2 linked regions of the Allocatelliglobosispora scoriae genome follow. Each later gene encodes a partner of the first gene's protein in a complex. Links are inferred from orthologs where the notes say so. Each region holds a gene or a part of one and is shown on either strand. Other genes may lie near its edges.

The links. The genes of interacting proteins can lie anywhere in the genome.
Region 2: the proteins of secY (region 1) and secA are in contact, whole or in part, in a crystal structure (PDB 3DIN), measured with the Thermotoga maritima proteins. The link is inferred for Allocatelliglobosispora scoriae from one-to-one orthologs. Residues at the interface, in WP_004081795.1 of Thermotoga maritima: Glu108, Gly109, Glu110, Glu111, Ala236, Glu237, Arg238, Arg239, Ile240, Thr241, Ile242, Gln243, Tyr244, Ala245, Arg246, Arg247, Val248, Thr249, Gly250, Arg251, Arg252, Val253, Tyr254, Gly256, Ala257, Ser258, Thr259, Tyr260, Leu261, Pro262; in WP_004082002.1 of Thermotoga maritima: Glu261, Ala262, Arg263, Lys300, Ala301, Arg302, Thr303, Ile304, Ile305, Leu323, Tyr324, Asp325, Pro326, Val329, Ser330, Tyr333, Ile336, Lys340, Phe345, Val349, Glu363, Phe364, Tyr374, Ser375, Gly376, Gly377, Glu393, Ile395, Thr482, Ser483.

The regions. Positions count from the first base shown.
Region 1 is NZ_JACHMN010000002.1:3,024,230-3,027,250, forward strand. Bases 55-3,005 are described here. They hold secY (preprotein translocase subunit SecY), read right to left. Parts: upstream 2,228-3,005; coding sequence 881-2,227; downstream 55-880. Other genes in these bases: map (type I methionyl aminopeptidase), read right to left, coding at 55-221; F4553_RS19245 (adenylate kinase), read right to left, coding at 231-884; rplO (50S ribosomal protein L15), read right to left, coding at 2,444-2,887; rpmD (50S ribosomal protein L30), read right to left, coding at 2,887-3,005. Also shown: more of map, read right to left, coding at 1-54; more of rpmD, read right to left, coding at 3,006-3,021. UniProt on the Escherichia coli protein: The central subunit of the protein translocation channel SecYEG. Consists of two halves formed by TMs 1-5 and 6-10.
Region 2 is NZ_JACHMN010000002.1:2,728,287-2,731,756, forward strand. Bases 18-3,417 are described here. They hold secA (preprotein translocase subunit SecA), read right to left. Parts: upstream 3,056-3,417; coding sequence 218-3,055; downstream 18-217. Other genes in these bases: F4553_RS17845 (GNAT family N-acetyltransferase), read left to right, coding at 3,224-3,417. Outside these bases: more of F4553_RS17845, read left to right, coding at 3,418-3,470. UniProt on the Escherichia coli protein: Required for protein export, interacts with the SecYEG preprotein conducting channel.

The DNA.
Region 1 (3,021 bases):
GCGCAGATCGAGGCCGGGAAGCCGTGGTAGCCCTTGAAGGACGGGATGGCCCCGGCGGCCCGAATCACCTTCTCGGCGATGGCGTCCAGCTCGCCGGTGCTGATCCCGGGCACCACCGCTTCGCGGCAGGCGGCCAGGGCGTCGGCCACGACGAGCCCGGCAGCGCGCATCTTGGCGATCTGCTCGGGGGTTTTGATCTGAATGACGTCCTGATGGCGCATTTATCGAGCCTAGCCGCCGTAGGAGCGCAGGGCGTCTATTGCGCGGACGGTCACATCCTCGACCGGGCCCGTCGCGTCGATCCCCACGAGCTTGCCCTGCGCGCCGTAGTAGTCGACGAGCGGAGCGGTGTCGCGGGCGTACACCCGCAGCCGCTCCGCGATCGTCTCGGCCTTGTCGTCGTCGCGCTGGTAGAGCTCACCCTGGCAGCGGTCGCAGATGCCCTCGTGCGCGGGCGCGTCGAACTCGACGTGCCAGATCTTCTTGCAGCCGTGGCAGGTCCGCCGGCCCGAGAGCCGGCGGATCACCTCGTCATGCTCGACGATCAGCTCAAGCACCAGGTCGAGACCGTTGTCGGCGTCGGTGAGCATCTTGTCGAGGGCGACCGCCTGCGGCACCGTCCGCGGGAACCCGTCGAGCAGGAACCCATCGGCGGCATCCGACTCGGCGAGTCGCCCACGAACCATGTTGATCGTGACTTCGTCGGGCACGAGGCCGCCCGCGTCCATGTAGCGCTTGGCCTCGAGCCCGAGCTCCGTCTTCTGAGTGACGTTCGCGCGGAAGATGTCGCCGGTCGAGATCTTCGGCACGGACAAGTGGGACGCGATGAACTCAGCTTGCGTCCCCTTGCCCGCGCCCGGCGGGCCGACCAGCACCAATCTCATCGCAGGAAGCCCTCATAGTTCCGCTGCATCAACTGACTCTCGATCTGCTTGACCGTCTCGAGACCGACACCGACCATGATCAGCACCGCCGTACCACCGAACGGGAAGTTCTGGTACTGCTTGCTGTCGAGCCAGATGAAGAAGAAGTTCGGCAGCACCGCGATGGCCGCGAGGTAGAACGCTCCCGGCAGCGTGATGCGGCTGAGGATGAAGTCGAGGTAATCGGCGGTCGGCTTGCCCGGGCGGATGCCCGGCACGAACCCGCCGTACTTCTTCATGTTGTCGGCGACCTCGGTCGGGTTGAACGAGATCGAGACGTAGAAGTAGGTGAAGAAGATGACCAGCAGCGCGTAGAGCGCGATGTAGACCCAGCTCGTCGCGTTGACGAGGTGGTCCTGGACCCAGAGGTAGACGGGTCCCGGCTGGGTCGCGTCATCCGGCTTGAAGAACTGGACGGCGAGCTGCGGCAGGTAGAGCAGCGACGAGGCGAAGATGACCGGGATGACACCGGCCTGGTTCACCTTGAGCGGGATGTAGGTCGACGTGCCGCCGTACATCCGGCGACCGACCATCCGCTTCGCGTACTGCACCGGGATGCGGCGCTGTGCCTGCTCGATGTAGACGACCAGCGCGATGATCAGCAGGACCAGCGCGATGATGCCCGTCAGCCAGTACCAGCCCTGGCTGCCCTTGCTCTGCTTGAGCTGCCACGCCTCGCTGGGGAGCCGGGCGGCGATCGAGGTGAAGATCAGGACCGACATGCCGTTGCCGACGCCGCGGTCGGTGATGAGCTCACCGAGCCACATGATGACGCCCGTGCCGGCGGTCATGGTGATCACGAGGACCGCCATGGTGAGCCAGGAGGGGATCGCCGTCTGCGGGATGATCGGGAAGGAGTCACAGGCAGGCCCGAAGAGCGTGCCGGACTTCGCCAGGGCGATGAAGGCCGAGGACTGCAGAACCGCGAGACCCAGGGTCAGGTAGCGGGTGTACTGCGTGATCTTCGCCTGGCCGGCCTGACCCTCTTTGCGCAGCGCTTCGAGTCGCGGAATGACGACCGTAAGCAGCTGCAGAATGATCGACGCGGTGATGTACGGCATGATGCCGAGCGCGAAGACCGAGAGTGAGAGCAGCGCACCACCTGAGAACAAGTTCAGGAGGCTGAAGATGCCGGTACCACCTGTGCTGTCGATCGCCTTCAAGCACTGCTGAACGTTGCCGTAGGAAACACCGGGGCTCGGCAGGGTTGCACCGAGGCGGTAGAGGGCGACGATAGCCAGCGTGAAGAAGATCTTCTTGCGCAGGTCAGGCGTTTTGAACGCACTGAAGAACGCGGAGAGCAACTCTTTCCTCCTGCGCGACACGGCCACTAGGGGGTAGTGGCGGGGGGGCACGACGGTATCAGCCACGAGGGATTGCGTAGCTGGGTTCGAACACTAACAGGCTCGACTCAGGTTGGTCAGGGGTGGCCGCAAATTACTTTCGGCCGATATTGCCAGCGACGCCGGTTGCCAGCCCCGTGAAGAGCAGACAACCGGCGTCGTAATGCTGAATCCGCCTTACAGCTCGGTGGCCGAGCCGCCGGCAGCCGCGATCTTCTCTTTAGCGGACGCGCTGAACGCGTTCGCCGAGATCTGCAGCTTCACGCCGCCGAGGTCGCCCGTGCCGAGGACCTTGACCGGGTGGCCCTTGCGGACCGCACCGGCCTCGACCAGCTCGTCCACGCCGACCTGGCCGCCCTTGGGGAAGAGCTCCGCCAGGCGGTCCAGGTTGACGACCTGGAAGACGACCTTGAACTTGTTCTTGAAGCCCTTCAGCTTCGGCAGGCGCATGTGGAGGGGCATCTGCCCGCCCTCGAACGCAGCCGAGACCTGGTAACGGGCCTTGGTGCCCTTGGTACCGCGACCAGCGGTCTTGCCCTTGGAGCCCTCACCACGACCGACGCGCATCTTGGTGGTCTTGGCTCCGGGTGCCGGACGAAGGTGGTGGACCTTGATCGTCATTAGTCGACCTCCTCGACCTTCACGAGGTGGTTGACCGCGAAGATCATTCCCCGAATCTCGGGACGGTCTTCCTTCACCACCACGTCGTTGATCCGCTTCAGGCCGAGCGAACGCAGCGAGTGCCGCTGGTTCTG
Region 2 (3,470 bases), 300 kb from region 1 along the record:
CAGCACGCGGCCTCGCAGCACGCGGCCTCGCAGCACGCGGCCTCGCAGCACGCGGCCTCGCAGCACGCGGCCTCGCAGCACGCGGCCTCGCAGCACGCGGCCTCGCAGCGTGCGGCCTCGCAGCGTGCGGCGTCGCGGCGGCGCGGCACGTGCGTATGCGGAAGCCCAGCCCCGCCCGTGGGCGAGCGGAGCCGGGCTTCGGCAGTGCTATGCGGAGTTAGGCGGTCGCTCCGTGGCAGCGCTTGTACTTCTTGCCCGAGCCACAGGGGCACGGTGCGTTCCGCGACGCGGGCTCGGAGACGGCGCCGGTGTTGGCCGTCCGCACGCCCCCGCCACGCGGGGACGGCTTGCGACCCTGCGACTGCGCGGTGCCCAGGCCCAGTGCCGGGGCCTGCTCGATCTTGGCCCCGCCCTGCTCGGACGGGGACGTGTACTGCAGGCCGCTGCGGGGCTGCGACTGCGCACCGAGGCCCTTGGCTCGGATCTCCACCCCGGAGTCCGAGTTGGGCAGCGCGACTCCGGCGACGGGTGCGGGTGCCGGTGCCTCTTCGACCTGGACCTCCAGGTTGAACAGGAAGCCGACCGCCTCCTCCTTGATGCCGTCCATCATCTGGGCGAACATGTCGAAGCCTTCGCGCTGGTACTCCACGAGCGGGTCGCGCTGGGCGTATGCCCGCAGGCCGACGCCTTCCTGCAGGTAGTCCATCTCGTAGAGGTGCTCGCGCCACTTGCGGTCGATGACCGCGAGCAGCACCTGACGCTCGAGCTCACGAACCGCCTCGGCGCCGAGGGTCTCTTCACGCTTGTCGTACGCCGCGTTGATGTCCTCGGTCAGCTTGGCGAGGAGGAGGTCGGCGTCGAGGTTGCCCTTCTCGCCACCCACCTCCTCGATCAGCTCGTCGACGGTGATGCCGACCGGGTAGAGCTGCTTGAGGCTGGTCCAGAGCTGGTCGAGGTCCCAGTCATCGCCGTAGCCGTCGGCGGTCGCGCCCAGGACGTAGGCCTTGACCGTGTCGTCGAGCATGTGCCGGACCTGGTCGTTGAGGTCTTCACCGGCGAGGACGCGGCGGCGCTCGGCGTAGACGACCTGGCGCTGCTTGTTCATGACCTCGTCGTACTTGAGGACGTTCTTGCGGATCTCGGCGTTCTGGCCCTCGATCTGCGTCTGCGCGCCCTTGATCTGGCGGCTGACCATCTTCGACTCGATCGGCACGTCGTCGGGGAGGCCCATCCGCTCCATGACCGCCTCGACGGCACCGGTCCGGAAGCGGCGCATCAGCTCGTCCTGGAGGGAGAGGTAGAAGCGCGACTCACCGGGGTCGCCCTGACGGCCGGCTCGACCACGGAGCTGGTTGTCGATGCGGCGGGACTCGTGCCGCTCGGTGCCGAGGACGTAGAGACCGCCGGCTGCCGTGACCACCTCGGCCTCGGCCGCGCAGGCTGCCTCGATCTCAGGCAGCGCGTCCTCCACGATCTTGTGGAAGTCCTCGCCGTGCTCCTCCTCGGTGTATCCGAGCTGGCGCGCCTTGGCGGCGGCCATGAACTCGGGGTTGCCGCCGAGCAGGATGTCGGTGCCTCGACCCGCCATGTTGGTCGCGACGGTGACGCCGCCCTTGCGACCGGCCTGGGCGATGATCTCGGCCTCACGCGCGTGGAACTTGGCGTTGAGGACGTTGTGCGGGATGCCCCGCATCTTGAGCATCTTGGACAGGACCTCGGAGTTCTCCACCGAGACCGTGCCGACGAGCACCGGCTGGCCGGTGGCGTGGCGCTCGGCGATGTCCTCGACGACGGCGGAGAACTTGGCCTTCTCCGTCTTGTAGATCACGTCGGCCTGGTCCTTGCGGACCATGGCGCGGTGCGTCGGGATGCTGACGACGCCGACACCGTAGACCTTGTTGAACTCGGCCGCCTCGGTCTGCGCCGTACCGGTCATGCCGGAGAGCTTCTCGTAGAGGCGGAAGTAGTTCTGCAGGGTGACCGTGGCGAGGGTCTGGTTCTCCTGCTTGATCTCCACGCCCTCCTTGGCCTCGATCGCCTGGTGCATGCCCTCGTTGTAGCGACGGCCGTGCAGGATGCGACCGGTGAACTCGTCGACGATCAGCACCTCGCCGTCGGAGACGATGTAGTCCTTGTCGAGCTTGTAGAGCTCCTTGGCCTTGATGGCGTTGTTGAGGTAGCCGACGAGCGGCGTGTTGACCGACTCGTAGAGGTTGTCGATGCCGAGCCGGTCCTCGACCCGGCTGACGCCGCGCTCGGTGACCGAGACGGTGCGCTTGGACTCGTCGACCTCGTAGTCGCCCTCGCCGTCCTTGCCCCGCTCCAGCCTGGCGATGATCTTCGCGAACTCCGAATACCACCGCGCCGACTGCTCGGCCGGGCCGGAGATGATCAGCGGGGTGCGGGCCTCGTCGATGAGGATCGAGTCGACCTCGTCGACGATCGCGAAGCCGTGGCCACGCTGGACCATCTCGTCCTGCGACCACGCCATGTTGTCGCGCAGGTAGTCGAAGCCGAACTCGTTGTTGGTGCCGTAGGTGATGTCGCACGCGTACGCCGCGCGGTGCTCGGATGCGGGCCGGTTCGGCAGCACGACGCCGACGGTGAGCCCGAGGAAGCGGTGAACCCGCCCCATCCACTCGGAGTCACGCTGGGCGAGGTAGTCGTTGACGGTGATGACATGCACACCGTTGCCCGACAGGGCGTTGAGGTAGGCCGGCAGGGTCGAGACGAGGGTCTTGCCCTCACCGGTCTTCATCTCGGCGATGTTGCCGAAGTGCAGCGCGGCGCCGCCCATGATCTGGACGTCGTAGTGACGCTTGTGCAGCACGCGCTTGGCCGCCTCGCGGACCGTGGCGAAAGCCTCGGGCAGCAGGTCGTCGAGCGTCTCACCGTCGGCGAGGCGCTCACGGTACTGATCGGTCAGCGCGCGCAGCTCCGCGTCCGTCAAGTCGGTGTAGTTCTCCTCGATCGAGCCGACGGCAGCCGCGATCGCCGATAGACGGCGCAACATACGACCTTCGCCAGCGCGGAGGATCTTCTCAAAAATAGACACGGGTCAGCGCTCCCCTAAACACCAGATCTGCCGACCCATCCTAGGCGGAGTTCGGCGTATCACCCACCCCAGGCCGGAACCGCTCGACCAAAACGAGATTAATCACCTAAATAACCCACAGTGAAATGGGGTTGTCCGAGCCCAGGCAAGGTGTGAAAGGATCCCTTCATGAAACCCTTCGACGCGCCTCAGCCCACGCTGACCGCTCAGACGCCGGGTGGAGAGAAGGTCACGCTGCGCGTGCCGGCCCTCCGCGACGCGGCCGCGCTTGTCGTGGCTTGCTCTGATCCCGAGTCCCTTCGGTGGACCACCATCAAGCCCGGCTACGACCATGAGCGGGCGCTGGGGTTCATCAATGACTACGCCCCCGGCTGGTGGCAGCGCGAGCAGGGCGGATGCTGGGTGATCGCGGACG